DNA from 3 places in the Streptomyces sp. NPDC015220 genome. Region 3 is predicted to be linked to each of the others. Evidence: predicted binding sites of a transcription regulator. Region 3 holds the regulator's gene; each other region holds the start of a gene.

The links. Region 3 encodes HrcA, which represses chaperone genes, less so after heat shock. Its sites were predicted from a motif close to TTNGCACTCNGNNNNNCNGAGTGCNAA; they were not measured.
Positions count from the first base shown of each region.
Region 1: groES (co-chaperone GroES) is a predicted target of HrcA. The motif match lies at 7,581-7,607, and genes of this name have one in related genera.
Region 2: groL (chaperonin GroEL) is a predicted target of HrcA. The motif match lies at 1,397-1,423, and genes of this name have one in related genera.

Region 1 is NZ_JBIBUK010000002.1:672,171-682,135, reverse strand. Features, by position in the region: gene ACF061_RS07870 (LacI family DNA-binding transcriptional regulator) at 134-1,162, shown strand; gene ACF061_RS07865 (YciI family protein) at 1,576-1,932, shown strand; gene ACF061_RS07860 (RNA polymerase sigma factor) at 2,142-3,413, shown strand; gene ACF061_RS07855 (methyltransferase domain-containing protein) at 3,453-4,664, opposite strand; gene ACF061_RS07850 (polysaccharide deacetylase family protein) at 4,967-5,917, shown strand; gene ACF061_RS07845 (polysaccharide deacetylase family protein) at 6,139-6,924, shown strand; gene groES (co-chaperone GroES) at 7,754-8,062, shown strand; gene groL (chaperonin GroEL) at 8,176-9,801, shown strand; gene ACF061_RS07830 (ATP-binding protein) at 9,917-9,965, opposite strand, start outside.
Region 2 is NZ_JBIBUK010000029.1:37,749-47,713, reverse strand. Features, by position in the region: gene thrC (threonine synthase) at 1-176, shown strand, start outside; gene ACF061_RS34975 (MoaD/ThiS family protein) at 173-448, shown strand; gene ACF061_RS34970 (cold-shock protein) at 879-1,082, shown strand; gene groL (chaperonin GroEL) at 1,550-3,172, shown strand; gene ACF061_RS34960 (NADH:flavin oxidoreductase) at 3,367-4,509, shown strand; gene ACF061_RS34955 (MFS transporter) at 4,650-6,122, shown strand; gene ACF061_RS34950 (hypothetical protein) at 6,157-6,741, opposite strand; gene murQ (N-acetylmuramic acid 6-phosphate etherase) at 6,902-7,837, opposite strand; gene ACF061_RS34940 (MurR/RpiR family transcriptional regulator) at 7,992-8,945, opposite strand; gene ACF061_RS34935 (hypothetical protein) at 9,002-9,385, shown strand; gene ACF061_RS34930 (DUF4031 domain-containing protein) at 9,465-9,743, shown strand; partial or broken gene ACF061_RS34925 (GNAT family N-acetyltransferase) at 9,725-9,965, opposite strand, start outside.
Region 3 is NZ_JBIBUK010000001.1:687,016-696,980, forward strand. Features, by position in the region: gene ACF061_RS03355 (S41 family peptidase) at 1-914, opposite strand, end outside; gene ACF061_RS03360 (VOC family protein) at 998-1,390, opposite strand; gene ACF061_RS03365 (16S rRNA (uracil(1498)-N(3))-methyltransferase) at 1,419-2,159, opposite strand; gene ACF061_RS03370 (nitronate monooxygenase) at 2,156-3,244, opposite strand; gene dnaJ (molecular chaperone DnaJ) at 3,491-4,627, opposite strand; gene hrcA (heat-inducible transcriptional repressor HrcA) at 4,628-5,644, opposite strand; gene ACF061_RS03385 (MBL fold metallo-hydrolase) at 5,781-6,512, shown strand; gene ACF061_RS03390 (DUF3097 domain-containing protein) at 6,544-7,404, shown strand; gene hemW (radical SAM family heme chaperone HemW) at 7,598-8,830, opposite strand; gene ACF061_RS03400 (SpoIIE family protein phosphatase) at 8,868-9,965, opposite strand, start outside.

The DNA.
Region 1 (9,965 bases), on a different contig from region 3:
CTCTCACGAAGGTCGTTCGGGTAGGACCCAGCGCCCGGTACCCGAATGTTTCGGATGGGACTTCGAATGTTCCGGGAACGTAAGACGTGCCGGGGGGTTCGTCAAGAGGTCGCGCAGAGATACGATCGCGACCATGAAACCGACGAAGCCCGCAGGAACGCGCACCGCCACCCTCGCCGAGATCGCCCGCGAGGCCGGGGTGTCCGCTCCGACTGTTTCGAAGGTGCTCAACGGGCGTGCCGACGTGGCCCCGGCCACCCGCAGCCGTGTCGAGGAACTGCTGCGCGCCCACGGCTACCGGCGGCGCCGCGCCGAGGCGACCCGCTCGCCGCTGATCGACGTCGTCTTCCACGAGTTGGAGAGCGCCTGGGCGATGGAGGTCATCCGGGGCGTGGAGAACGTGGCGCGGGACGCGGGCCTGAGCGTGGTGCTCTCCGAGAGCGCCGGCCGGCTCACCCCCGGCCGTACCTGGGCCGACCAGGTCGCCGCCCGCCGCCCGCACGGCGTCGTCCTCGTCCTGTCCGGACTCGACGAGTCCCAGCGGGCGCTGCTGACCAGCCGCTCCATCCCGTTCGTGGTGATGGACCCGGCCGGCGACCCGGGCACCGACGTGCCGTCGATCGGCGCCACCAACTGGCAGGGCGGGCTGGCCGCGACCCGGCACCTGGTCGAGCTGGGCCACACCCGCATCGGCGCGATCAGCGGGCCGTCGCGGATGATGTGCAGCCGCGCCCGGCTCGACGGCTACCGGGCGGCGCTGGAGACCGCGGGACTGCCGGTGGACCCGTCACTGGTCGTGGCCGGCGACTTCCACCACGAGGCCGGCTACCGGCTGGGGCTGAAGCTGCTGCGCCGCGAGGACCGGCCGACCGCCGTCTTCGCGGGCAACGACCTCCAGGCCCTCGGCCTCTACGAGGCGGCGCGCGAGCAGGGCCTGCGCATCCCGGAGGACCTGAGCGTGGTCGGCTTCGACGACCTGCCGGTGGCCCGCTGGGTGGGCCCGCCGCTGACGACCGTGCGGCAGCCGCTGACGGAGATGGCGGAGGCGGCGGCCAAGCTGGTGCTGGACCTCGGGCGCGAGGACGAGTCGCCGGTGGCGACACGGGTCGAACTGGCGACGAGCCTGGTGGTGCGCAGCAGTACGGCGGCCCCGGGGGCGTGACCACGCGCCGTCGAAACTTTCGACGGCGCCTGCCGTGACGGGCGCGCGGATGAGATCTTCCGAAGAAAGCCGTCCCACGTCCGGCCGTGCGACCCGTTGTTCATGGTTCGGACGTGAGTTCCTCGTTGTAAGGGGTCACTTGAAGGCCGCCGCCATCGCCCTGGCGGGCGTGCTGGCGCTGGGCCTCGCGGCGGCGGGCTGGGCCTACCGGCATCCGGGTGCGGGGCGGCGCACGACGCCGCGGGGGCGTCGCGGCGGACCGCGCCGGGTCCCGCCTCCGACCCGCGCGAACGGGTGCCCGGAAAAGATTCTCGGGGAAAATCCGGGGAGTGTGTCGATTCCGGCGCCTCCCGGTCGACGCAGGGGTGAGAGGCCGGGGAGGGACCCGGCCCGTCCGACCGGAGGAGTCCACCATGCCGCGTTACCTGTCGATCGTGCGCATCGACGAGAGCACCGCCCCCGCCGAAGGCCCCAGCCCCGAACTGATGCGGCGGATGGGCGAGCTGATCGAGGAGATCACCAAGGCCGGCGTCATGCTCGACACCGCCGGGCTGACCCCGCAGAGCCAGGGCAAGCGGGTGCGCTGGGAGGGCGGCAGGGCCACCGTCACCGACGGCCCGTTCACCGAGTCCAAGGAGGTCGTCGGCGGGTACGCGCTCATGCAGTGCAAGGACATGGACGAGGCCGTGGAGTGGGCCCACCGCTTCGTCAAGGTCCACGAGGAGTACTGGACGATGAGCTGCGAGGTGCGAGAGATCGCCGAGGGCTGAGCACTCCTTGGCCGACGGGCCGGCGCGGTGTTGCATGGTGGGCTGTGACGCAGCAGCCCATCGAGCCCACCGATCTCTCCGGCCCCGCGGAAAACCGGGCGGCGGACCTCCCCGGCCCGGCGGACCTCCCCGGCCCCGCGGACCTCCCCGGCCCCGCGGACCTCCCCGGGCCCGAGGTACCTGCCAGCCCCTCGGCTCCTGCCGGTCCCTTGGGTCCTGCCGCCTCCAAGGAACTTCCCGAGTCCACCGGGGCGCTCGAAACCGTCTTCCGGCTGGAGTCGCCCCGCGTGGTCGCCGCCGTCGCCCGGATCGTGCGGGACGTCGGCATCGCCGAGGAACTCACCCAGGACGCCCTCGTCGCGGCACTCGAGCAGTGGCCGGTGCGGGGGGTGCCGGACAACCCGGGCGCCTGGCTGGTGACCACCGCCCGGCGCCGGGCCGTCGACCTGGTGCGGCGTCGGGAGAACTACGCCCGGAAACTGGCGGAGATCGGCCGCGCCCTGGAGACCACGACGGTTCCGGAGGAGCCCGCCGACCCGGACGACATCGACGACGACCTGCTGCGCCTGGTGTTCACCACCTGCCACCCGGTGCTGTCCACCGAGGCCCGCACCGCCCTCACCCTGCGCCTGCTCGGCGGTCTGACGACGGCGGAGATCGCCCGCGCCTTCCTCGTCCCCGAACCGACGATCGCCCAGCGCGTCGTGCGCGCCAAGCGGACGCTGGCGAGGCGGAACGTGGCCTTCGAAGTGCCGTACGGCCCCGACCGCGAGGCCCGGCTCGGCTCGGTGCTCGACGTCATCTACCTGATCTTCAACGAGGGTTACGCCGCCACCTCCGGCGACGACTGGCTCCGCCCCGGCCTGTGCGAGGACGCGCTGCGCCTGGTCCGGCTGCTGGCGGGCCTGATGCCGGCGGAGCCGGAGGTGCACGGACTGGCGGCGCTGCTGGAGTTCCAGGCGTCCCGCGCCGCCGCCCGCACCGGTCCGGACGGCGAACCGGTGCTGCTCAGGGACCAGAACCGCCGCCGCTGGAACCGCATGCTCATCGCACGCGGCGTCACCGCCCTGTCCCGCGCCGACGCCGCCGCCCCGGCCGGGGGCCCGGGTCCGTACGCCCTCCAGGCCGCCATCGCCGCCTGCCACGCGCTCGCGCCCACCTGGGAGGAGACGGACTGGCGGGCCATCGCGGCCCTCTACGGGCTGCTGGCCGTCCGGTCCCCGTCGCCCGTCGTCGAGTTGAACCGCGCGGTCGCCGTCTCGATGGCCGAGGGACCGGCGCCCGCCCTGGAGATCGTCGACGCCCTCGCCGACGAACCCGCCCTGCGCGAGTACCACTTGCTCCCCAGTGTCCGCGCCGACCTGCTGGCCCGTCTCGGGCGTACGGCGGAGGCGCGCGCCCAGTTCGAGCGCGCGGCCTCGCTCGCCCGCAACGAACGGGAGCGGGAGCTGCTGCTGGGCCGGGCCGCCGGGCTGGCGTAGGAGCCGGTCGGGTGCGGGCCCGGGCGTCCGAGGGCCCGGTCAGGCGGGCGCGGGGTGCCCGAGGAGCATCGTCGGGGCGCCGGCGACCCGGGTGAGGAAGACGGTCGCCGCGTTCCGGCCGTGCGGCTTCGGCAGCACCTTGCGGCGCAGTTCCTCCGGTTCGACCGCCGAGCCGCGCTTCTTCACGGTCAGCACGCCGACCTCGCGCTCGCGCAGCAGGGCCTTCAGCTTCTTGACGTTGAAAGGGAGACGGTCGGTGATCTCGTAGGCGGTGGCGTACGGGGTGTGGCCCAGTTCGTCGGCGGTGACGTAGGCGATGGTCTCGTCGAGGAGGCCGCCGTCGAGTCCGGCGGCGACCTCGGCGACGAGGTGGGCGCGGATGACGGCGCCGTCGGGCTCGTACAGATAGCGGCCCGGTGGACGCACCCGGGGGTTCGCGAGGCCGCGGCCGCGCAGCGAGTGCGGGCCGGGGAGCAGCGTCGCGCGCACCAGGCCCGGCTCGGTGCCGAACCACAGCACCGCCTCCTTCACGTCCCCGCCGTCGGAGATCCACTCGGCCTCGGCCTGCGGCGGAACGGCCTCGTGGGGGATGCCGGGGGCGACCTTCAGAGCCGCGCGCGGCGCCCGGAGGGCGGTGTCGACGGCCCAGGAGAGCGGCGGCGAGTACGCCTCCGGATCGAAGATCCGGCCGCGGCCGCCCCTGCGGGCCGGGTCGACGAAGACCGCGTCGTACGGGGACGGGTCCACCTGGGTCACGTCCGCCTCCCGAACCTCGATGAGGCCCGCCAGCCCCAGCGCCTCGGCGTTGGCCCGCGCCGCGGCGGCCGTCACGGGATCGCGGTCGACGGCGAGGACCCGGATCCCGGCGCGGGCCAGGGCGATCGCGTCGCCGCCGATGCCGCAGCACAGGTCGGCGAGCGAGGTCACGCCCAGCTCCCTCAGCCGCGCCGCCCGGTAGGCGGCCACGCTCGCCCGGGTGGACTGCTCGACGCCGTTCGGTGTGAAGAACATCCGCCGCGCGTCCGCGTCCCCGAACTTCGCCGCCGCCCGTTGCCGCAGCCGGGCCTGCCCGAGCGCCGCCGACACCAGTTCGGCTGGGTGCTCACGGCGCAGACGGGTGGCGACGGCGAGTTCGTCGGCGGGGTCGGTGCCGCGCACCTCTTCCAGGAGGGCGCGGCCCTCGGGGGTGAGGAGCGCGGCGAAGGCGTCGAGCGGGGCGAGTGGGTCGGTCACCGGCTCATTGTGGGCCAGCCGGCGGGGCGTGGGCGCACGGGGCCGGTCGGTCCCAGGCCCGTCGCTCCGGGGCCGGTCGGCCCGGGCGGGTCCGCCGGACCGGTCGGCGAAGAGGCGGGTTCGCCGGGCGGCCGGCGGGAGGCGGGACCGCCGGACCGGTCGGCGGAGGCGGGCTCGTGGGGGCCGTCGGGTCGGCCGGCGGGTCGGGGGCGTGGGGCCCGCCCATGGGCGGCGGCGCGTTGGGCCGGTCGGTGGAAGGCGCGGGGTCGGTCGCGGTGTCTGTCCGGGTTCCGGGCGGGTGCCTGGGAGGATCCGGCACCATGGGATTGGTAGTACAAAATGATGAAAATGGTGCTATTCGGCGGTCCGGTCGCCGGTGGCGCCTCCGCGCCGCGCTCGCCCTGCTCGGCGCCGCCGCCCTCGCCGCCGGTTGCTCGCAGACCGGTGCGGGGCCGGGCGCCCCGGCACGGCCCGCTCCGGGCCCGCAGTTGCTCCAGGCCCCTCCGGCCCGCGACCTCGACTCCTACGCCACCCGGCTGCACGCCTCCTACGCGGCCCGGGCCGCCGCCGCCAGGCGCTGGGGACTGCAACACGTACCGCTGACGCCCCCGGCGCCCCCCGCGGTCAAACCGAGGATCCACGCCCGCCCGGGCTTCGAGGTGGGCCACCAGGAGGACTGGGACCTGCCTCCGGTCTTCACCACGGTGCCCACCAAGGACAAGGTCGTCTTCCTCACCATCGACGACGGCGCGGAGAAGGACCCCGCCTTCCTGCGCATGATGAGCGAGCTGAAGGTCCCGTACACGGCGTTCCTCAGCAACTACCTCATCGAGGACGACTACGGCTACTTCCGCAGGATGCAGTCCTCCGGGGTCACCCTCGACAACCACACGTTGCACCACCCGTACCTGCCGGGCCTGTCCTACGAGGAGCAGAGGCACGAGATCTGCGACATGCAGGACATCATGCGGAGGCAGTTCGGCAAGCGCCCGAAGCTCCTGCGCCCGCCCTACGGCAACTACAACCAGGACACCCTGCGCGCCGCCAAGTCCTGCGGCATCGAGTACGCGCCGATCTGGAACGAGGAGGTCTACGTCGACCACTGGGAGTTCCGCGAGGACGACCAGCGGATGCGCCGCGGCGACATCGTCCTCACCCACTTCCGGGGCCGCGCCGAGTGGAACGGCACGATGGCCGACGACATGCGCCGGTTCCTGAACTACGTGACGGCCAAGGGGTTCGCGGTGGCCCGGCTGGAGGACTACCTGTGAGACCGCGGCTGCGACAGCGGCCGGGACCGGGAACAGGGGCGGAGCCGGGTGCACGACCGGGATCGGCACCCGGGACGGGACCGGCAACCGGGACGGGACCGGCACCCGGGACGGGACCGGCGCCCGGGACGAGGGACGGCTGCGGACCCAGGCCTGGACCCGGCTTTGCGCGCGCGGCCCTGGCCCTGCCCGTGTCCCTGCTCGCGGCTGTGCTGGCGGCCTTGCTCGCGCTCCTCCTGGCCGGCTGCGCGCCGTCCGTCGACCCGATCGAGCGGCTGGGCCGGAAGGCGGCGCAACGGGTGCGGCCGCGGAGCCCGGCCACCGAGCAGCCCTACCTCCGCTGGGGCCTGACCGCCCCGCTGCCCGCACCGCCGCACCCGCCGGCCCGTCCTGCGCACCCGGCCGCGCGGACCTCAGGCCTCCCCCCGGTGCTGGACCACGTCGACACGCCGGACCGGGTCGTCTTCCTCACCTACGACGACGGGGCCGAGCGGGACCCGGGGTTCGTCGACATGGTGCGCGAACTGCGGCTGCCGGTCACCCTGTTCCTCACGGACAGTGTCGCCGGGCCGGGCTACGGGCACTTCGCGCACCTGCTGGCGGTCGGCGCGGACCTGCAGAACCACACCCTCGACCACCCCTCACTGCGCGGCCTGCCCTACGCCGGCCAGCGCGCCGAGATCTGCGGTCAGCGCGACAAGCTGCACGCCCGCTTCGGTGTGCGCCCCCGTCTCTTCCGGCCGCCCTACGGCCTGTACGACACCACCACCCTGCGCGCCGCCGCCCACTGCGACGTCTCCGCGGTCGTGCTGTGGCGCGCCGCGCTGACCGACACGGACCTGCGCTTCACCCACGGCCCCCACGCGCTGCGGCCCGGCGACGTCCTCCTCGTCACCTCGGACGACGACGACCTGGCGGGCCCGACCCTGCGCGAACGCACCACGCGGCTGCTGCGCGGCATCCAGGGCGAGGGCCTGACGGTGGGGCGCCTCCAGGACTACCTCTGAGGCGTCCACCAGCCGGTCGGACGGGGAAGTGGCGGGGGAGCGGGAGCGGTCGTGGGTGTCGTGCCACGCCCCGAGCGCGGCGCTCGCGACGACGGCGGCGAGCACCAGTTGCACCGCACCGGTGAACCGGGCCCCGCTGCGCACGAGCAGCACACCGGTCGTGGCGGCCGCCAGCGCGAAGCCGCCGTACAGCAGCACCGGGGCCCAGTCGCCCGGCGGTGGCACGGCGAGTTCGCCCCCGGGTGCCTCCACCCTGCTCAGCCCCCGCACGGCGAGCACGATGACGACCAGCAGCCCGGCCGACACGTCCGCCACCAGGACGAGCAGGAGGAGGAAACCACCGGTGACCGCGTCCGCGGGAGTGGGACGAGAGCGCATGAGCATACGTTCGTACGAAACCGGACGTTCGGGAAGAGGGCTTGCCGACGCCGGCCGAACCCGCCCGGCGTCGGGGACGGGGCCGATCGGGCCGAGCGGATGCCCGCGGACAGCGGGGGTACGTGCCGGGAGGCCGTGGACCGCGGCGACCCCCGGCGGGAGGCCGTGGACCGCTGCGCCCCCCGGCGGGAGGCCGGGGACGGCGGCGGACACCGGCCTTTGGACGTCACCCGCACGGGCGTACCTCGGGGCGAACCTGCCCGACGCGCCGTCGGCAATTGGCACTCCGCTTGACCGAGTGCTAACGACGGTCATAGTCTCAGGTCTGGCACTCCCCCCTGGAGAGTGCCAACAAAGCGACGGGCAGGTCCGGCACCCGCGACGACGGATCGACCTGGTCGCCACCTCAGACAGTTAACCCCGTGAGATCTCCGAAGGGGGAGGTCGGATCGTGACGACCGCCAGCTCCAAGGTTGCCATCAAGCCGCTCGAGGACCGCATCGTGGTCCAGCCGCTCGACGCCGAGCAGACCACGGCTTCGGGCCTGGTCATTCCGGACACCGCCAAGGAGAAGCCCCAGGAGGGCGTCGTCCTGGCCGTGGGCCCGGGCCGCTTCGAGGACGGCAACCGTCTTCCGCTCGACGTCCAGGTCGGCGACGTCGTGCTCTACAGCAAGTACGGCGGCACCGAGGTGAAGTACAACAACGAGGAGTACCTCGTCCTCTCGGCCCGCGACGTGCTCGCGATCATCGAGAAGTAAGTCACCTCAGCTTTCCGCTGTGAGCTGCGCCCCTGGCCCCCGCCACCGTTAAGAAGCCGGGCGCCCGGGGCGCGGTTTTTTTCATCCGAGATTTCGAGAGGGCTCCCGCTGCCATGGCGAAGATCCTGAAGTTCGACGAGGACGCCCGTCGCGCCCTCGAGCGCGGCGTCAACAAGCTTGCCGACACGGTCAAGGTGACGATCGGCCCGAAGGGCCGCAACGTCGTCATCGACAAGAAGTTCGGCGCCCCGACCATCACCAACGACGGTGTGACCATCGCCCGCGAGGTCGAGATCGAGGACCCGTACGAGAACCTCGGCGCCCAGCTGGTGAAGGAGGTGGCGACCAAGACCAACGACATCGCGGGTGACGGCACCACCACCGCCACCGTGCTCGCCCAGGCCCTGGTGCGCGAGGGTCTGAAGAACGTCGCCGCCGGCGCTTCCCCGGCGCTGCTGAAGAAGGGCATCGACGCGGCCGTCGCCGCCGTCTCCGAGGACCTCCTGGCCTCCGCCCGCCCGATCGACGAGAAGTCCGACATCGCCGCCGTCGCCGCGCTGTCCGCCCAGGACCAGCAGGTCGGCGAGCTCATCGCCGAGGCGATGGACAAGGTCGGCAAGGACGGCGTCATCACCGTCGAGGAGTCCAACACCTTCGGTCTGGAGCTGGACTTCACCGAGGGCATGGCCTTCGACAAGGGCTACCTGTCGCCGTACTTCGTCACGGACCAGGAGCGCATGGAGGCCGTCCTCGACGACCCGTACATCCTGATCCACCAGGGCAAGATCTCCTCGATCACGGACCTGCTCCCGCTGCTCGAGAAGATCATCCAGGCCAACGCCTCGAAGCCGCTGCTGATCATCGCCGAGGACGTCGAGGGCGAGGCCCTGTCGACCCTGGTCGTCAACAAGATCCGCGGCACCTTCAACGCCACCGCCGTCAAGGCTCCCGGCTTCGGCGACCGCCGCAAGGCGATGCTCCAGGACATGGCGATCCTCACCGGCGCCACCGTCATCTCCGAGGAGGTCGGCCTCAAGCTCGACCAGGTCGGCCTGGACGTCCTCGGCTCCGCCCGCCGCGTCACCGTCACCAAGGACGACACCACGATCGTCGACGGCGCCGGCAACAAGTCGGACGTCGAGGGCCGCGTCTCCCAGATCAAGGCCGAGATCGAGAACACCGACTCCGACTGGGACCGCGAGAAGCTCCAGGAGCGCCTCGCGAAGCTGGCCGGCGGCGTGTGCGTGATCAAGGTCGGCGCCGCCACCGAGGTGGAGCTGAAGGAGAAGAAGCACCGTCTGGAGGACGCCATCTCCGCGACCCGCGCCGCGGTCGAGGAGGGCATCGTCTCCGGTGGTGGCTCCGCGCTGGTCCACGCCGTCAAGGTCCTCGAGGGCAACCTCGACAAGACCGGCGACGAGGCCACCGGTGTCTCCGTCGTCCGCCGCGCCGCCGTCGAGCCGCTGCGCTGGATCGCCGAGAACGCCGGCCTCGAGGGCTACGTCATCGTCTCCAAGGTGGCCGAGCTGGACAAGGGCAACGGCTACAACGCCGCCACCGGCGAGTACGGCGACCTGGTCAAGGCCGGCGTCATCGACCCGGTCAAGGTCACCCGTTCCGCCCTGGAGAACGCCGCCTCCATCGCCTCCCTCCTGCTGACGACCGAGACCCTGGTCGTCGAGAAGAAGGAAGAGGAAGAGCCGGCCGCCGCGGGCCACAGCCACGGCCACGCCCACTGAGGCAGCGCGCTGAGCCGAGCCGCCCAGCGGCTTGAGTGAACCGCCGGTGCCCGGCGCCCCCGAGGGGTGCCGGGCACCGGCGCGTCCGGAGACCGCCGTGGGGCCGGTGCACCGGTCACGCGGACCGGTGCCCGCCGTCGGTGGGCACGACGGCCCAGACCGTC
Region 2 (9,965 bases), on a different contig from region 3:
TGACGGTCGGCGTGACGAGGAAGCTGATCGAGAACGGCCTCCTCGACCCGGCCAAGACCACCGTCGTCCTCAACACCGGTGACGGTCTGAAGACCCTGGACGCGGTGGCGGGCACCGGCCTGACCGCGACCATCCGTCCGAACCTGGACTCCTTCCGAGAGGCTGGCCTCGCATGAGCGTGACCGTTCGCATCCCGACCATCCTGCGCACCTACACCGGCGGCCGGGCCGAGGTGAGCGCCGAGGGCGCGACCCTCGCCGAGGTCATCTCCGACCTGGAGAAGAACCACACGGGCATCGCCGCGCGCGTCCTGGACGACCAGGGCAAGCTGCGCCGCTTCGTCAACGTCTACGTCAACGACGACGACGTCCGCTTCGAGCAGGGCCTGGAGACCTCCACCCCGGACGGCGCCGGCGTGTCGATCATCCCGGCGGTCGCCGGCGGCTGAGCCTTACCTCAGGTAACTCCGATTACCGACCGTTCGTCCGATTGCCCCCTCCGTGAGAGAAACGGAGGGGGCAATTCTGTGTGGTTGAGCGCGGTACAGTTGGGGAACGCGCTCCTGACCAACGGATCAGGAAGCCTCTTTTTCCTGCCGCCCGCCGATCAGAAGTAGCCAAAGTGCGCGGGCTTTTCGCGGCATTTGCCTTGTTTGTCGGGCCCGACTTGCCCTGAAGTGTGGCGAATTCTCCCCACATTCCGGACCGCTCCCGTCCAGAATTCTCGTCCGATTGACCTGTTGCAGACGGCAGTTGGACAGATACATTCGGCCGCGGTCGACGCGTTCCGGCGCACGCCCCCGATCCACGGGGGGTGAGGTCTGACCCGGATCCGCGAAGTGTGGATCTGTGCAAGGGCCAGTAATAGGGGAGTTAGGCATGGCTCAGGGCACCGTCAAGTGGTTCAACGCGGAGAAGGGGTACGGCTTCATCGCGGTCGACGGTGGTGCGGACGTCTTCGTCCACTACAGCGCGATCCAGATGGACGGCTACCGCTCGCTGGAAGAGGGTCAGCGGGTCGAGTTCGAGATCTCGCAGGGCCAGAAGGGTCCGCAGGCCGACATGGTTCGCGTCACGGCCTGAATCGCGCGACCACCGCAAGCGATCTTCGAAGGGTCCGCACCTCCGCCGGGGGGTGCGGGCCCTTCGGCCTGTCCGTCCGGCGGGGGCCCGTCCGTGCGGGCGTGTGCCCACGGGCGCGCGGACGCCGGATCACGGGGCGGGCGCCGGACCACGGGGCGGACGCCGGACGCCGCGACCCGCGGCGTGTCCGCGGGTGCGCGGGCGCCGGTGCGGGCCCCTGGGGCGCTCCCGCCCGCCGCCGTCCGACCGCCGCCCCGCGTCGGATCCACTTCGCCGACGCTTGCACTCTCAGGGGTCGAGTGCTAATCATTGCGTTAGCACTCTGAAGGTGAGAGTGACAACGAGGACCGGGTCGGTGAGGCCCGCGGGCCGGGTGGGGCAAGGAACCACGAGGCCGGCGAGCCGTCCGTCGCGGGCGCGGGCGCGGTCCGAAGGAATCACCCCCAGTCCTGGAGGGACCACTTCACATGGCCAAGATCATCGCGTTCGACGAGGAGGCGCGGCGAGGCCTCGAGCGCGGCATGAACCAGCTCGCGGACGCCGTCAAGGTGACCCTCGGCCCCAAGGGCCGGAACGTCGTCCTCGAGAAGAAGTGGGGCGCCCCCACGATCACCAACGACGGTGTCTCCATCGCCAAGGAGATCGAGCTCGAGGACCCGTACGAGAAGATCGGCGCCGAGCTGGTCAAGGAAGTCGCCAAGAAGACGGACGACGTCGCCGGTGACGGTACGACCACGGCGACCGTGCTCGCCCAGGCGCTGGTCCGCGAGGGCCTGCGCAACGTGGCCGCCGGTGCCAACCCGATGGCCCTGAAGCGCGGTATCGAGAAGGCCGTCGAGGCCGTCTCCGCCGCCCTGCTCGACCAGGCCAAGGAGGTCGAGACCAAGGAGCAGATCGCCTCCACCGCCTCCATCTCCGCCGCCGACACCCAGATCGGCGAGCTGATCGCCGAGGCCATGGACAAGGTCGGCAAGGAAGGCGTCATCACCGTCGAGGAGTCGCAGACCTTCGGTCTGGAGCTCGAGCTCACCGAGGGCATGCGCTTCGACAAGGGCTACATCTCCGCCTACTTCGCCACCGACATGGAGCGCATGGAGGCGGTGCTCGAGGACCCGTACATCCTCATCGCCAACTCCAAGATCTCCTCGGTCAAGGACCTGCTCCCGCTGCTGGAGAAGGTCATGCAGTCGGGCAAGCCGCTGCTGATCATCGCCGAGGACGTCGAGGGCGAGGCCCTGTCGACCCTGGTCGTCAACAAGATCCGCGGCACCTTCAAGTCCGTCGCCGTCAAGGCCCCGGGCTTCGGCGACCGCCGCAAGGCCATGCTCGGCGACATCGCCATCCTCACGGGCGGCGAGGTCATCTCCGAGGAGGTCGGCCTCAAGCTGGAGAACGCCACCCTCGACCTGCTGGGCAAGGCCCGCAAGGTGGTCATCACCAAGGACGAGACCACCATCGTCGACGGTGCCGGCTCCTCCGAGCAGGTGGGCGGCCGCGTGAACCAGATCCGCGCCGAGATCGAGAACAGCGACTCCGACTACGACCGCGAGAAGCTGCAGGAGCGCCTGGCGAAGCTCGCCGGCGGTGTCGCGGTCATCAAGGCCGGCGCCGCCACCGAGGTGGAGCTCAAGGAGCGCAAGCACCGCATCGAGGACGCCGTGCGCAACGCCAAGGCGGCCGTCGAGGAGGGCATCGTCGCCGGTGGTGGCGTGGCCCTGCTCCAGGCCTCCCAGGTGTTCGAGAAGCTGGAGCTCGAGGGCGACGAGGCCACCGGTGCCGCCGCCGTCAAGCTGGCGCTCGAGGCCCCGCTGAAGCAGATCGCCGTCAACGCCGGCCTCGAGGGCGGCGTCGTGGTGGAGAAGGTGCGCAACCTGACCCCGGGCCACGGCCTGAACGCCGCGACCGGCGAGTACGTCGACCTGGTCGCCGAGGGCATCATCGACCCGGCGAAGGTGACCCGTTCCGCGCTGCAGAACGCCGCCTCCATCGCCGCGCTGTTCCTCACCACCGAGGCCGTCATCGCCGACAAGCCGGAGAAGGCCGCCGCGCCGGCCGGCGGCGGCATGCCGGGCGGTGACATGGACTTCTGATCCTTTCGAGGATCGGACCCGTCCGTCGCGTACCGAGGGCGGCACCCCCTGGAGACAGGGGGTGCCGCCCTCGGCGTTCTCCGGAACGCGGGCGCCCGGGGCCGGAATGCCGGGGTGGACGGCGGGGTTGACGACGACGCAGACTTGATGCACATGCACATACCGTCTGGTATCCGCACTTGCCGAGGAGTCCCATGAGCGTCACCACGTCCGAGTCCGTCCCCGAGAACGCCTCCCGCGCGGCCCGCGTCCTCTCCCGTCCGGTCGCGCTGGGCGGCCTGACCGTCCCGAACCGCATCGCGATGGCCCCGATGACCCGCATGTTCTCCCCGGGCGGCGTCCCGGGCGAGGACGTGGCGTCGTACTACGCCCGTCGCGCCGCCGCGGGTGTCGGCCTGATCGTCACCGAGGGCACTTACGTGGGGCACGAGTCGGCGGGGGAGAGCACTCGGGTGCCGCGCTTCCACGGCGCGGAGCAGCTCGCGGGCTGGGCGAAGGTCGCCGACGCCGTGCACGCGGCGGGCGGCACGATCGTGCCGCAGCTGTGGCACATCGGAATGGTCCGCAGGCAGGGCAGGGGGCCGTTCCCGCAGGCGCCGGCGGTCGGCCCCTCCGGGCTGCGGACCGACGGGACGGAGGGCGCCGGCAAGGCGATGACCCGGGCCGACATCGACGACGTCGTCGGCGCGTTCGCCGAGGCGGCCGCCGACGCCGAGCGCATCGGCTTCGACGGCGTGGAGATCCACGGCGCCCACGGCTACCTGCTCGACCAGTTCCTGTGGGCGGGCACCAACCGCCGTACGGACGCCTACGGCGGCGACGCGGTGGCCCGTACGAAGTTCTCGGCGGAGGTCGTGGCGGCGGTCCGCGCCGCCGTCTCGCCCGGCTTCCCCGTCATCTTCCGGTACTCGCAGTGGAAGCAGGACGCCTACGACGCGCGCCTCGCCGAGACCCCCGAGGAGCTGGAGGCGATCCTGGCCCCGCTGGCCGAGGCCGGCGTGGACGTCTTCCACGCCTCCACCCGCCGCTACTGGCTGCCGGAGTTCGAGGGCTCGGACCTCAACCTCGCGGGCTGGACCAAGAAGCTCACCGGCAAGCAGGTCATCACGGTCGGCTCGGTCGGCCTCGACGGCGACTTCCTCAAGGCGTTCCAGGGCGAGGGCGCGGCGATCGGCGGCCTGGACAACCTGCTGGACCGCCTGGAGCGCGACGAGTTCGACATGGTCGCCGTGGGTCGCGCGCTGCTCCAGGACCCGCAGTGGGCGGCCAAGGTGCTCCAGGGCCGCTCCGAGGAGCTGAGGCCGTACGACGCGGAGTCGCTGAAGACGCTGAGCTGACGCCTTGACCCGGCACGAGGCCGGTGGCCCCTCGCGGGCCGCCGGCCTCCCTCTGGCCGGAATACAACTTGCTTAAGTCAATCAAATCGAATTATGGTTGCCTGAGTCAAGTACCCCTGCCCTCCACGGAGACGTCCCTCATGTCCGACGCACAGGTCCGGCCCACCACGGCCGAGGCCCCGCCCAACCCCAACGCAGTCGTGGCCGTACTGGCCTTCGGCGGCATCGTGGTCTCGCTGATGCAGACCCTGGTGATCCCGATCGTCTCGGAGCTGCCCAAGCTGCTGCACGCCTCGGCGTCGGACGCCGCCTGGGTCATCACCGCCACGCTGCTCGCCGCCGCCGTCGCCACCCCGGTCATGGGCCGCCTCGGCGACATGTACGGCAAGCGCCGCATGCTCCTGGTGAGCATCGGCATGCTGGTGGCCGGCTCGGTCACCGCCGCGGTGAGCGACTCCCTGACGCCGATGATCGTCGGACGGGCGATGCAGGGCCTCGCCTCCGGTGTGATCCCCCTCGGCATCAGCATCATGCGCGACGAACTGCCCGCCGAGCGGCTGGGTTCGGCGACCGCGATGATGAGCGCCTCGCTCGGCGTCGGCGGCGCCCTCGGTCTGCCCGCCGCCGCGGTCATCGCCGAGAACTTCGACTGGCACGTGCTGTTCTGGGCCTCGGCGGCCATGGGCGTCGTCGCGGCGGCCCTGGTGCTGTTCCTGGTGCCGGAGTCGAAGGTGCGCTCGGGCGGCCGTTTCGACGTCGTGGGCGCCCTCGGCATGGCGGCCGGCCTGATGTGCCTCCTGCTGGCGATCTCCAAGGGCGCCGACTGGGGCTGGGGCAGCGCCACCACCCTGGGCCTGTTCGCGGCGGCGGTCGTCATCCTCGTCGCCTGGGGCTTCTTCGAACTGCGCGTGCGGGAACCGCTGGTGGACCTGCGCACCACGGCCCGCCGCCAGGTGCTGGTGACGAACCTCGCCTCCATCGCGATCGGCTTCGGGATGTTCTCGATGTCCCTGGTCATCCCGCAGCTGCTGCAGCTGCCCGCGCAGACCGGCTACGGCCTCGGCGAGTCGCTCCTCGTCTCCGGCCTCGTCATGGCCCCCTCCGGACTGGTGATGATGGCCGTCGCCCCGGTCTCGGCGGCCGTCTCACGCACCCGGGGACCCAAGGTGACGCTGATGATCGGCGCGCTGATCGTGGCGGCCGGCTACGGCCTCAACATCGCGCTCATGAGCCAGGTCTGGCACTTCGTGCTGGCGTCCTGCGTGATCGGCGCCGGCATCGGCTTCACCTACGGCGCGATGCCTACGCTGATCATGGGCGCCGTGCCCGCCTCCGAGACCGGCGCGGCCAACAGCCTCAACACCCTGATGCGCTCCATCGGCACCTCCACCGCCAGCGCGGTGGCCGGTGTGGTGCTCGCCCACATGACCACGCGGTTCGGCCCCTACGCGCTGCCCTCGGAGAACGGCTTCCGCACGGTCCTGGGCCTCGGCGCGGGCGCCGCACTGCTCGGCTTCGCCGTCGCCTCCTTCATCCCGCGCCAGCGGGTCGCCGCCACGGGCGAGCCGGTCGCCGCGGCGAGCGGGCAGGAGAAGCCGGCGGTGAAGGCGTAGCACGTCCGCGCACCGACCGCGCGGGCCCGGCGGACTACATGTTCCCGAGCGGTTCGATGTCGACGCGCACCGGGGTGCCCCAGACCCGCACGACCTCGTAGTCGGTGAACTCGTGCACGAGCCGGTACGCCATCGCGGCGCGCGGCGCGCGCCGCTGGGCGGCGATGAACAGCTCGGCCTCGCGCCGGTCCCGGCGCGGGGTCCCGCACAGCTGCCACTCCCGCCCGTTCCACAGCTCCGGCAGCCAGCGCTGCTGGGGCTGCGGCCGGTCCTCGCGCACGCCGTACCGGGACGGCGCGGGGGCGGCGGGCTCGCCGCCCGGCCGGGCGTACGGCGGATACGCCCCGTCGACCTCGGAGCGGCGGGCGGCCCGCCGCCGGGTCTCGCACAGCAGGCAGAGGTCGGGGGCGCTGTCGTCGACGGGCCCGTTCGGATGCTCGGGGCACCGGGTGGCGGCCGCGGCCGTGGTGACGCTCTCCTCCAGCAGGTCCAGGGCGCGCCGCAGGTCGCCCTTCACCTCGTGCAGCTTGGCGTCGGGCGTGTCGGCGGTGAGCGCCTCCCCGTGCTCGCCGAGGAGCCGGAGGGCCCGCCCGAGGGCGGTGAGCTGGGCATGGTTCATGGCCCTCCCAGCGTAGGCCGCCGGGCCCGGGGCCGGTGGGGGAGGAGGGGGGATCCGCGCCACACCGCGGGGCACGGCCCGCGCTCCCGCGGCCCTGCCGCCGCCTCCGCCCTCCCCGCCGCCGCGTCCGGGTCCCCGGCCCGGATCCGCCTCGCCCCCGTCAGGTCCCCGCGTGGGTCAGGGCCGTGCGGAGGTGGCCCGAGGACCGGGTCAGGAGGTGGGTGGCCGTGCCGGCGTCCACGTCGGCCAGGAGGACCAGGATGGCGGTCTTCACCTCGCCGTCCGCGGCCGCGAGGGCGCGTTCGATCTCGTCGTCCCCGGCGCCCGTGGCCAGGGCGACGATCCGGCGGGAGCGGGCGCGCAGCTTGTCGTTGGAGGCGCGCACGTCGACCATCAGGTTCCCGTAGGTCTTGCCCAGCCGGATCATCGTGATCGTCGAGATCATGTTCAGCACCAGCTTCTGGGCCGTGCCGGCCTTCAGACGGGTCGAACCGGTCAGCAGTTCGGGGCCGGTGACGATCTCGATGCCATGCTCGGCGGCGGCGGCCAGCGCGCTGCCGGAGTTGCAGGCCAGGCCGACGGTGAGCGCGCCCAGCCGACGGGCGTGCTCGACCGCGCCGATGGCGTAGGGGGTGCGGCCGGAGGCCGAGACGCCGACCACCGTGTCGTCCCGGGTGAGGCCGAGGGCGTCCAGCGCCTCGACCGCCAGCCCGCGCGAGTCCTCCGCCCCCTCCACCGAGGTCACCATGGCCTCGGCGCCGCCCGCGATCAGCCCGATGACCTGCGACGGGTCCGTGTTGAAGGTCGGCGGGCACTCCGAGGCGTCCAGCACCCCCAGCCGGCCCGCCGTACCCGCGCCCGCGTAGATCAGCCGGCCGCCGCGCGCCATCCGCTGCGCCACCGCGTCGATCGCGGCGGCGATCTCCGGCAGCCGCCGCGCCACCGCGGCGGGCACGGTCGCGTCCTCGGCGTTCATCAGCCGGGCGATCTCCAGGGTGGGCAGCCGGTCGATCTCGGCCAGCTCCGGGCGGAACGCCTCGGTCGTCAGCGACTCCAACTCGGAGCGCAGCTCACGGTAGTGGGGCGTGGAGGTCATGAGGGGCGGCTCTCTTCGTGCGACGGCGATACGACTGACTGACTGACTTGGTGGAGGTGTACGCGCGGTTCCGCACGGGCTCGTACCTCTCCGCTTCCCGGCCACGGCCATTGCGGCGCCCGGCCGCGGTGGCGCCGGACGCTCCGGCGCCGGGCTACGGGCGCCGGTCCCCGCCGCGTGGGCTGTGCCGGTGGGCCAGTGCCTCGTACGAAGCCGCCAGGGCCGGCGCCGCGGTCTCGTAGGTCCGCTGCGCCACCCCCACGAACAGGCAGTCGACGACGAGCAGTTGGCTGGTGCGGGAGGACATCGCCGCCGGACGCAGCTCGCTCTCGCGGGCCGTGGAGGTGGTCAGGACGTGGTCGGCGTACTGCGTGACGGGCGAGTCGGGACGGCCGGTGATCGCGACGGTGGTCGCGCCGTGCTCGAAGGCGACCCGCAGCGGCTCGATCACGTCCCCGGTGGAACCCGAATGGGTGATGGCGATCGCCACGTCTCCGGTGCGCAGTTGCACCGCGTTGGTGACGGCGAGGTGCGGGTCGCAGTGCGCGTGCGCTATCAGCCCTATGCGCAGCAGCTTCTGGGTGAGGTCCTGGGCGACCAGGGCGGAGGCGCCGACGCCGTACACGTCCGTGCGGCGGGCGGTGGCCAGGGCGCCGACGGCCGCGCCGAGCTGGACGGTGTCGAGGCCGGCGGCGGTGTCGGCGAGGGTCTGCTGCTCGTCGTAGGCGAGCTTGGCGACGACGTCGGCGATGGGGTCGTCCACCGCGATGTCGGTCGTTATGGCGGGCGCGCGGCCGGACTGCTGCTGGGCGGCGAGCCCGGCGAGGGCGAGACGCAGGTCGCGGTAGCCGGGATAGCCGAGCAGGCGGGCGGTGCGCACGACGGTCGCCTCGCTGGTGCCGGTCAGCTCGGCGAGGCCGGTGACCGTGAGGGCCGCGCAGCCGGCCGGGTCGCCCGCCACGGCCTCGGCGACCCGCTGCATGGAGCGGGTCATGGAGGGCGCGAGCGTGCGCACCTTCGCCGCGAGCGCGGCGGGCGCGGGCGGCGCGCTGTCCGGGGCGCCCCTGGTGCCCGAGCCTGCGAAACTTTCCTTCACGTCCTGGGTCACACCATGAAAGCTATTTTCCGAGCGGACGTGTGGTCAAGAGTGCGCACAATGGAGGCATGGACCCCATCAGCCCGCTGGAGCAGGCTCTGCACGCCGCGCGCGCCCTGGTACTCGCCGATCTGGTCGCGGGCGAGGTCGCCCAGGCGGACGTGGTCTCCCTCGTGGAGGACTCCGTCGTCCAGCGCCGATGGTGGGTGGAGCAGTGGCCGGACGGCGCGCGGTACGTGGCCGGCCTGGTCGCCCAGGACGTGCAGGACGCGCTGCTGGAGCGGTACGGCCGCTGGCCGCTGTGCCCGGTGTGCGGCTACGGCGACCCGCACGCGCTGGACGTGGAGCCGGAACTCGGCCCCGACCCGCACTGGGTGTGCGCCAAGGCGGGCGTGAAGGTCGCGCCGGTGGGAGCGCTGGCCCGGGCCACGGGCGGGAAAGCCACCTCGTGACGGCCGCCCGTACGGCGGCGGGGGCGGCGGTGGACGTCCGCACGGCGGCGGCGTCGGCGGTGAGCGTGACGGCGACGGCGTGACGATCTACATCGACCCGGCGAACTGGCCGGGGCACGGCCGGATGTGGTCCCACCTCGTCAGCGACCTGTCCTACGACGAACTGCACCTGTTCGCCGCCACCCTGGGCGTGCCCCCGCGCGCCTTCGACCGCGACCACTACGACCTGCCCGCCCACCGCTACCCCGAAGCGGTGGCGGCGGGGGCGGTCGAGGTCAGCAGCCGGGAGGTGGTGCGGCTGCTGCACGCGGCCGGGCTGCGCCGCCGCAAGCGCCGCTCTCAGGGACGCAGTTCGTAGGCGAGCAGCTCCTCCGCGTCGTCCACCTGGACGAAACCGGCGCGGGTGAGAACCCGTTGGGAGGGGATGTTGTCCCGGTCGACCGTGGCGAGCAGCCGGTGCACGTCGTCGCGGGCCAGCGCCCAGGCCGACAGCGCGCGCAGCGCCTCGGTGGCGTAGCCCCGGCCGCGGCCCGCCTCGGCGAGGTCGTAGCCGACCTCGGCGCGCCCGTCCTCGTCGGGC
Region 3 (9,965 bases):
GCGGCGGAGCCGAACCAGCGGGCGGCGTTGACCGGGTAGGGCTGGAGATCGACCCGCGGGCCGCCGAGCCGGATGTCCAGGCGGCGCGGTTCGGCGCCGTCGAGGTCGTCCAGCAGCCACAGTTCACCCGAGCTGGAGTAGACGACGCGGGAGCCGTCGGTGGCCGCGTGCCGCGCGTAGAAACCGCCCAGGGGGGTGTGCCGGCGCAGGTCGGAGCCGTCGGCGAGGGAGGAGTACAGCGCGCCGGTGCCCTCGTGGTCGGAGAGGAACGCGATCCTCTCCCCCACCCACAGCGGGTACTCGATGTTGCCGTCCACGTCCTCGTGCAGCCGGACGAACCCGCCGTCGTCCCGGGAGCCGTCCTCCTGCGGCCCGGGGGACGCCGCGGCGCCGATCCACAGCTTGCCCGCCGTGCCGCCCCGGTACCGCTTCCACCAGGCCGCCTCCCGGCCCATCGTCACGGACAGCAGCACCGTGCGCGGCCCGAACGCCACGTCGCCGACCGGGCCGTAGGGCAGCGTGCCGGCCGGTCCGCCGTCCAGCGGGACGGCTCTGGCCCAGCTGCGCCGCAGACTGGCCTGGCCCTGGGTGCTGATCGCGAGGACCTCGCCGTCCGGGGTCCAGCCGCGCACCTGGGTACGCCAACTCCCCCAGTGCGTCAGGCGCCTGGCGGAGCCGCCGGCGACCGGGGCGACGTGCACCTCGGGCGCGCCGTCCCGGGTGGAGGTCCAGGCGACCGTGGCGCCGTCGGGTGAGATGCGGGGGTGGTTCACCGGCACGTTGTCGGCGCTGACCCGCCAGGCTCTGCCGCCGTCCAGCGGCGCGAGCCACACGTCGTCCTCGGCGGTGAAGGCGACCAACTCGCCGTGCGGATGCGGAAACCGGAGATAGGCAGACGATGCGGACTGAGTCACCCGATCACCCTACGCAGCGGCGGCGGCCGCGAACAGGGGTCGCCTCGCTTCCCCTCGCCGCCCGCCGTCCCCCGCGCCCCTGTTCAGGCGCGCGGCAGCAGCCACTCCTGGAGTTCCACGAGGTTGCCCTCCGGGTCCGCGAGGTGGGCGACGCGCATGCGGTCCGTCATGGGCCGCGGGCCGTGCAGCAGGGTCGCGCCGCGGGCGGTGATCTGCGCGCAGTACGCGTCGAGGCCGTCCACGCGCAGCACCACCAGCGAGCGGTGCCCGGTGACCGGGTGGCCCAGCTCGCCGAGCAGCTCGGCCATCATCGCCCGGTCCTGAAGGGCGATGCCCGCGGACCCGGTGTCCGGGCTGAACTTCTCGTACGGTCCCCGCTCCGCGCCGGACTGCGGCTTCAGGCCCAGGACGTCGGCGTAGAAGCGGTAGCAGGCGGTGAAGTCGGTGACGAACAGGCGTACTTGGGCGAGTTCCACGGTTCCCCCTACAGGTCGGACCGGCGGTTCAGGACCAGCGGCCGGTCCGGCCCAGGAGCAGAGCGGCGGCCGCCGTTCCCGCGGTCGAGGTACGCAGTACCGTACGCCCGAGGACGTAAGCCCGCGCACCCGCCTCCCGGAAAAGCGCCAACTCCTCGGGGGAGACTCCTCCTTCGGGGCCGACGACGAGCACGATCTCGCCCTGGGCGGGGAGTTCGGCCGTCGCGAGGCGTTCGTCGCCGCTCTCGTGGAGCACGGCGGCGAAGTCGGCCCCGGCGAGCAGCGCGGCGACCTGCTTGCCCGTCGCCGCGTCCGCGACCTCGGGGAACCGGACCCGGCGGGACTGCTTGCCGGCCTCGCGGGCGGTCGCCCGCCACTTGCCGAGCGCCTTCGCCCCGCGCTCGCCCTTCCACTGGGTGATGCAGCGGGCGGCCTGCCAGGGCACGATGGCGTCGACGCCGACCTCGGTCATGGTCTCCACGGCGAGCTCGCCGCGGTCTCCCTTGGGGAGGGCCTGTACCACGGTGATGCGGGGAGTCTCCGGGGGTTCCTCGTGCAGGGTCCCCAGGTCCGTGACGACCAGGCGGTCCTTGCCCTCGGCGGCCTTCACCACGCCCTCGGTCCAGCGCCCGCGCCCGTCGGTGAGCACCACGTCCTCACCGGGCCGCAGCCGCTTCACCGAGACCGCGTGCCGGCCCTCGGGGCCGTCGAGCACGAACTCGGGGCCGATTCCGTCGAGTCGGTCGGCGACGAACACCGGCGCCGTCATCGTCCCTCACCCCCGGCCGGCCGGTGGCCCGTCATCGCCGCTCGCGCGGTGTCGAGCTCGGCCGCCAGCACCTCCACCAGCCGTCCGGCGGGCAGCTCGCGCGCCAAGCGGTGCCCCTGCCCCGCCCACAGCGCCATGCCCTGCGGGTCGCCCGCCCGCGCGGCGGCCTTGCGCAGTGGTGAGGTGAGGTGGTGGATCTCCGGGTAGGCGGCGGGCGCGTACGGGCCGTGCTCACGCATGAAGCGGTTGACCAGCCCGCGGGCGGGCCGCCCGGAGAAGGCCCGGGTCAGCTCCGTGTGGGGGAAGAGCGGGTCGGTCAGGGCCTGCTTGTGCAGGGGGTGCGCGCCGGACTCGACGGTGGCGAGGAACGCCGTGCCCAGCTGTGCGGCGCTCGCGCCGGCGGCTAGGACGGCGGCGATCTGGCTGCCGCGCATGATGCCGCCGGCCGCGACGATCGGGAGGTCCACCGCCTCGCGGATCCCGGCGACCAGGGAGAGGACGCCGATGCCCGCGCCGTCGTTCTCCGGCTGGTCGCGGTGGGCGCCCTGGTGGCCGCCGGCCTCCACGCCCTGGGCGACCACCGCGTCGGCGCCCGCCCGCTCCACCGCGAGGGCCTCCTCGACGGTGGTCGCGGTGACCAGGGTGAAGGTGCCCACCCGGTGCAGGGAGTCGACGACCTCACGGGTGGGCACGCCGAAGTGGAAGGAGACGACCGGGACCGGGTCGTCGAGGAGGACGGCGAGTTTGACCTCGTAGCCGTCGTCCCGGCCGCAGTCCGGGTCGCCCAGCTCCGTTGCGTACCAGCCGGCCTCGCCGGCCAGTTGCTGGGCGTAGAGGTCGACGGCGCCGGACTCCGCGTGCTCGGGCTGGGGCATGAAGAGGTTCACGCCGAAGGGGCGGCCGGTCAGCCCGCGCACCTGCTTGATCTCCTGGTACACGCCGTCGGCCGTCTTGTACCCGGCGGCGAGGAACCCCAGCCCGCCGGCGTCGGACACCGCGGCGGCGAGCTGCGGCCCGGAGGGACCGCCCGCCATCGGAGCCTGCACGATCGGGTGCGGGAAGAGATCGGTCAGTGCGGAGGACATGACCGCATGGTGTCACGTCCTCCCAATGACTCCGAATCCGGGCGACCTCCGGCATATGCCGGAGGCAACCGATCGCCCATGGGCGGCGGCCGCCGTCCGCGCGCCGCGCACGGCCCCGGTCGCTCCCCGGTCCTGACGCCGCGCGCCGGCGGCCGTCGAACGCGTCCTTCGACCGTGAGGACAGGCCCTGCCGCCCCGGCCGACCGTGCCGCCCCGGGGCCGGTCCCCCGGGCCCCCGGCCGACCGTCAGCGACCGTTGAAGGCGTCCTTCAACCGCGAGAACAGGCCCTGCTGCCCCGGCTGGAACTGCCCCTGCGGGCGCTCCTCGCCGCGGAGCTTGGCGAGCTCGCGCAGCAGGCGCTCCTGCTCCGGGTCGAGCTTGCTCGGGGTCTGGACCTCGACGTGGACGATGAGGTCGCCCCGGCCGCCGCCGCGCAGGTGGGTGACACCGCGGCCGTGCAGCGGGATCGACTGGCCGGACTGGGTGCCCGGGCGGATGTCGACCTCCTCCAGGCCGTCCAGGGTCTCCAGCGGGACCTTGGTGCCGAGGGCCGCCGCGGTCATCGGGATGGTGACCGTGCAGTGCAGGTCGTCGCCGCGCCGCTGGAAGGTGGCGTGCGGCAGCTCGTGGATCTCGACGTACAGGTCGCCGGCCGGACCGCCGCCCGGGCCGACCTCGCCCTCGCCCGCGAGCTGGATGCGGGTGCCGTTGTCCACGCCGGCGGGGATCTTCACCGTCAGGGTGCGGCGGGCGCGGATGCGGCCGTCGCCCGCGCACTCCGGGCACGGCGTCGGGACGACCGTGCCGAAGCCCTGGCACTGGGGGCAGGGGCGGGAGGTCATGACCTGGCCGAGGAAGGACCGGGTCACCTGCGAGACCTCACCGCGGCCGCGGCACATGTCACAGGTCTGGGCGGTGGTGCCGGGGGCCGCGCCCTCGCCGTTGCAGGTGTTGCAGACGACGGCCGTGTCGACCTGGATGTCCTTGGTGGTGCCGAAGGCCGCCTCGTCCAGCTCGACCTCGAGCCGGATCATCGCGTCCTGGCCGCGGCGGGTGCGCGAGCGCGGTCCGCGCTGCGACGCCGTGCCGAAGAACGCGTCCATGATGTCGGAGAAGTTGCCGAAGGCCCCGGCCCCGAAGCCGCCCGCGCCGGCGCCGCCGGACTGCGAGAGCGGGTCGCCGCCGAGGTCGTAGACCTGCTTCTTCTGCGGGTCCGACAGCACCTCGTAGGCGGCGTTGATCTCCTTGAACCGCTCCTGGGTCTTCGGATCGGGGTTGACGTCCGGGTGCAGCTCGCGTGCGAGCCGCCGGAACGCCTTCTTGATCTCATCCTGCGACGCGTCGCGGCGCACGCCGAGAACGGCGTAGTAGTCCGTGGCCACTTACGACTCCGCCAGGATCTGTCCGACGTACCGTGCCACTGCGCGTACCGCTCCCATCGTTCCCGGGTAGTCCATGCGGGTCGGTCCGACCACGCCGAGCTTGGCGACTGCCTCGCCGCCCGAACCGTAGCCCACCGACACGATGGACGTGGAGTTGAGTCCTTCGTAGGCGTTCTCGTGACCGATGCGCACGGTCATGCCCGGATCCTGTGTCTCACCGAGCAGCTTCAGCAGGACGACCTGCTCCTCCAGCGCCTCCAGTACGGGCCGGATGGTGAGGGGGAAGTCGTGTCCGAAGCGGGTCAGGTTGGCGGTGCCGCCGATCATCAGCCGCTCCTCGTTCTCCTCGACGAGGGTCTCCAGGAGCGTGGACAGCACCGTCGAGACCGTCCCGCGGTCCTCCAGGTCGAAGCCTTCCGCCAGGTCCTCCACCAGCTGCGGCACGTCCGCGAAGCGGCGGCCGGCGACCCGGCTGTTCAGCCGCGCCCGGAGGTCCGCGAGCGAGGTCTCCCCGAACGGGGCCGGGCAGTCGATCATCCGCTGCTCGACCCGGCCGGTGTCCGTGATCAGCACGAGCATCAGGCGCGCGGGCGCGAGCGCCAGCAGCTCCACGTGCCGCACCGTCGAGCGGGTCAGCGACGGGTACTGCACCACGGCGACCTGCCGGGTCAGCTGCGCCAGCAGCCGCACCGTGCGGGCCACCACGTCGTCGAGGTCGACGGCGCCGTCGAGGAAGTTCTGGATGGCGCGCCGCTCCGGCGCGGTCATCGGCTTCACCCCGGCCAGCTTGTCGACGAACAGGCGGTACCCCTTGTCGGTGGGAATACGGCCGGCGCTGGTGTGCGGCTGGGCGATGTAGCCCTCGTCCTCCAGGGCCGCCATGTCGTTGCGGACCGTGGCCGGCGAGACGCCGAGGTTGTGCCGCTCGGTGAGGGCCTTGGAGCCGACCGGCTCCTCGGTGCCGACGTAGTCCTGGACGATGGCGCGCAGCACCTGCAGCCTTCGCTCGCTGAGCATCGCGCACACCTCCAGAGTCGTCCCTCGGATCCCGCCTGGCACTCGGCGCATACGAGTGCCAGCATTCCCCGGCCCAGTGTACGGCCGTCGGGTACACCCCGGGCAAGGCCGGCTCCACGGAGGCTAGCGTCGGGGCATGACGGTGACTTGGGAAGAGCTCGGGTGGGAGCGGCTGGCGGACGGGGTGGGCCGGGTCCGGCTGCCGGGGTGGGACTGCACGGTCGGGCTGGTGGTCGGGGAGGGTTCGGCGCTGCTCGTGGACGCCGGGTCGAGCCTGGCGGAGGGCGCGCGGCTGGGTGCGCAGGCGGCGCGGCTCGCGGGCGGCGGTGTGACACTTCTCGCGCTGACGCACCCGCACTTCGACCACGTCCTCGGGGCGGCGGCGTCCGGCGCCGCCGAGTGCTTCGCCGCCGAGGGGGCGTACGCCCTCCACGCCGACGAGCGCGGGCGCGAGGAGCTGCGCGCGGACGCGGTGCGCCACGGGCTGGACGCGGGGGCGGCCGCGGAGGCGGCGGCGGCCATGGTGCGCGGCGGCCGGGAGGTCCGCGACCGGCTGGCGCTCCCGCTGGGCGGCGGCCGGGAGGCGCTGCTGGTGAACGCGGGGCCCGGGCACAGCGGGCACGACCTGGCGGTGGTGGTGCCGGGCGACCGGCCGGTGGTGTTCTGCGGGGACCTGGTCGAGGAGTCCGGCGAACCCCAGGCGGGCCCCGACGCCGTACCGGACCGCTGGCCCGCCGCCCTGGACCTGCTGCTGGAGCTGGGCGGAGCGGACGCGTCGTACGTGCCCGGGCACGGTGCGGTGGTGGACGCGGCCTTCGTTGGGGCCCAGCGGGACGCGCTGGCGGCACGCTTCGGCGTGTCGCGCTGATCCGCCGCGGGTTTCTCCTATCGTCACTCGAATGCGCCATCCCGTCTCCGGCCACCGCCCTTCCGACGAGGGGCCCCCGGGCCCGCGCCTTCGTTCGTACTCGCCCGATCTCACTCCGCCGTGGAAGAAGCCCCGGACCGTGCCGGAGATCGCGGCCGAGCCGGGGCTGGTGGTCGAGGAGCCGGGCACCGGCTTCTGCGGGGCGGTGATCCGCTGCGAGGCGGGCACGGTGACCCTGGAGGACCGCTTCGGCAAGCACCGGGTCTTCCCGCTCCAGCCCGGCGGCTTCCTGCTGGAGGGCCGGACGGTGACCCTGGTGAGGCCGGCCTCGGGCCCGGTGCGTCCCACCCGCACGGCATCCGGTTCGGTGGCCGTCCCCGGCGCACGCGCGCGGGTGGCCCGCGCCGGGCGCATCTACGTGGAGGGCCGGCACGACGCCGAACTGGTCGAGAAGGTGTGGGGCGACGACCTGCGCGTCGAGGGCGTGGTCGTGGAGTACCTGGCGGGCGTGGACGACCTGCCGGCGGTCGTCGAGCGGTTCGCCCCGGGCCCGGACGCCCGCCTCGGCGTCCTCGTGGACCACCTGGTGCCCGGCTCCAAGGAGTGGCGGATCGCGCAGTCGGTGACCAGCGAGCACGCCCTGGTGGTGGGCCACCCGTACATCGACGTCTGGGAGGCCGTGAAGCCGTCCTCCCTGGGAATAGCGGCCTGGCCGCGGGTGCCCCGCGGCCAGGACTGGAAGACGGGGGTCTGCCGCGCCCTGGGCTGGCCGGACAACACCGGTGCCGCCTGGCAGGGCATCCTGGCGCGGGTGCGCTCCTACAAGGACCTGGAGCCGGAGCTGCTGGGACGGGTGGAGGAGCTGATCGACTTCGTCACGGCCCAGCCGTAGCGCCGCGGCCGGGGCGGTCGCGGCGCTTGCGGTGCCCGCCGCCGGGAGCCGCCCCGGTACGACCGAGGCGGGCCCGGCCCCTCGGGACCCCGCGGCCGCCCCGGCCCGGCGGACCCCGGCCCGGCGGGTCCGGATACCGCCGGATCCGGACTCAGCCGGGTCCGGACTAAACCGGGTCCGGACTCAGCCGGCCTCAGTCCACCAGGTCCCGTACCACCGCGTCCGCCAGCAGGCGCCCGCGCAGGGTGAGCACGGCGCGCCCGGCCCCGTACGGCTCCGGCTGGAGCAGGCCGTCGGAGAGCGCCCGGCGGGAGGCTGCGAGGCCCGCCGCGTGCAGGAGGTCCAGCGGAACGCCCTCCCGCAGCCGCAGCTCCAGCAGGATCCGCTCCACCCGGCGGTCCTCCGCCGTGAGGATTTCCCGGCCGGCCCCCGGTGAGCGCCCGGCGGCCAGGGCCGCCGCGTACGCGCCCGGGTGCTTGACGTTCCACCAGCGCACGCCGCCCACGTGGCTGTGGGCTCCGGGGCCCGCGCCCCACCAGTCGGCGCCGCGCCAGTAGAGCTCGTTGTGCAGGCACCGGCCGGCCTCGGAGGTGGCCCAGTTGGACACCTCGTACCAGTCGAAGCCGGCCGCGGACAGCGTCTCCTCGGCGATCAGGTAGCGGTCGGCGTGCGCGTCGTCGTCGGTCATCAGGATCTCGCCGCGGCGGATGCGGCGGGCGAGCCCGGTGCCCTCCTCGACGATCAGGGCGTACGCCGAGACGTGGTCGGGGCCGGCGCCGAGGGCGGCGTCGAGGGAGGCCCGCCAGTCGTCGTCGGACTCGCCGGGGGTGCCGTAGATCAGGTCCAGGTTGACGTGCTCGAAGCCGGCCGCGCGGGCCTCGGCGACGCAGGCCTCGGGGCGGCCCGGGGTGTGTGTCCGGTCGAGCACCCTCAGCACGTGCTGCCGCGCACTCTGCATGCCGAAGGAGATCCGGTTGAAGCCGCCGTCCCGCAGGGCCGTCAGGTACGCCGGGTCGACGGACTCGGGATTGGCCTCCGTGGTGACCTCCGCGTCGGGCGCGAGGCCGAACTCGTCGCGGATCGCCGCGAGCATCCGCACCAGGTCGTCGGCGGCGAGCAGCGTGGGCGTGCCACCGCCGACGAAGACGGTGCGGACGGCGCGCGGGTCGTCGCCGAGGACCTTGCGGGCGAGGCGGACCTCCTCGACGAGCGTCTCGGCGTAGTTGTCGCGGGAGGCGAGCACACCGCCGGTGCCGCGCAGCTCGGTGGCGGTGTAGGTGTTGAAGTCGCAGTAGCCGCAGCGGGTGGCGCAGTAGGGGACGTGCAGGTAGAACCCGAGGGGCCGGTCGGCCGCCCCGGCGAGCGCGGTGGCGGGCAGCGCGCCGTCGGCGGGGACGGGCTCGCCGTCGGGGAGTGCGGAAGGCATGTCCTCCATTGTCCAGCACCCGGGCGGTCGCCCGCCGTCACTCCGCCTGGAGCACCAGCAGGGCCAGGTCGTCCTCCGGCGGCCGCTCGCCGAACTCGTGCACGAGCCGCTGGATGCGTTCGGCGATCAGTTCCGCGTCGAGCCCGGCGCAGCCGGCCAGGGCGGCGGCGAGCCCGTCGCCGTCGTCGAACTGCCGGGAGCCCGAGCGCCGCTCGGTGATGCCGTCGGTGACGCACAGCAGGCTGTCGCCGGGTCGCAGCTCGAAGGTCTCGCAGACGTACGTCTCGTCCTCGATGACGCCGAGCAGGGTCTGCGGGCGGGCGACCGCGCGGACGTCGCCGCTCCGGGCGAGGACCAGGGGCAGCGGGTGCCCGGCGCAGGCGAGGGTGCACCGGACGCCGCCGTCGAAGGGGGCGAGTTCGCCGTACAGCAGCGACAGGAAGCGGGTCTGGGGGCCGTCGCCGGGGGCCGGGGTGCGGCCGCCCGCGGCGACCAGGACGCGGGCGGCGGCGTCGGCGGCCTCGGTGGCGTCGTCGAGCAGGAGCTGGTTGAGGCGGTCAAGGACGTCGGCGACGCCGTATCCCTCCCGGGCCAGCAGCCGCAGCCAGGGCCGGGCGAGGCCGATGACCACGGCGGCCTCCGGCCCCTTGCCCTGGACGTCGCCCACCGCGAAGCACCAGCGGCCGTCGCCGGCCGGGAAGAGGTCGTAGAAGTCGCCGCTCGGGCCGCCCTGGTCGCACGGCTCGTAGACGAGGGCGCTGCGCACCCCGGGAATCTCGGCCACCGCTCCGGGCAGCAGTCCGCGCTGGAGGACGGCGCTGATGGTGGCCTGCCGGGCGTACTGCCGGGCCGCGCCGATGCCGAGCGCGACGCGCCGGCTGAGGTCCTCGACCAGTCCGGTGATCTCGTCGGGGAATCCGATCGGTCCGCTCCGGCCGATGACCAGCGTGCCGAGCGGGCGGCCGCCGGCGATCAGACGGTAGGCGAGCGCCGTGCCGTCCGTGGCGCGCGGGCCCAGGGCGTGGCCGGGCCAGGGGTAGGGCGCGGGGCCGGAGCGCGGTCCGTCGGCCGGCTGCGGAGGGTCCTTCTCCAGGGCCTGGCGCAGTTCGTCGATGCGGTTCTCGCTGCCGTGCCA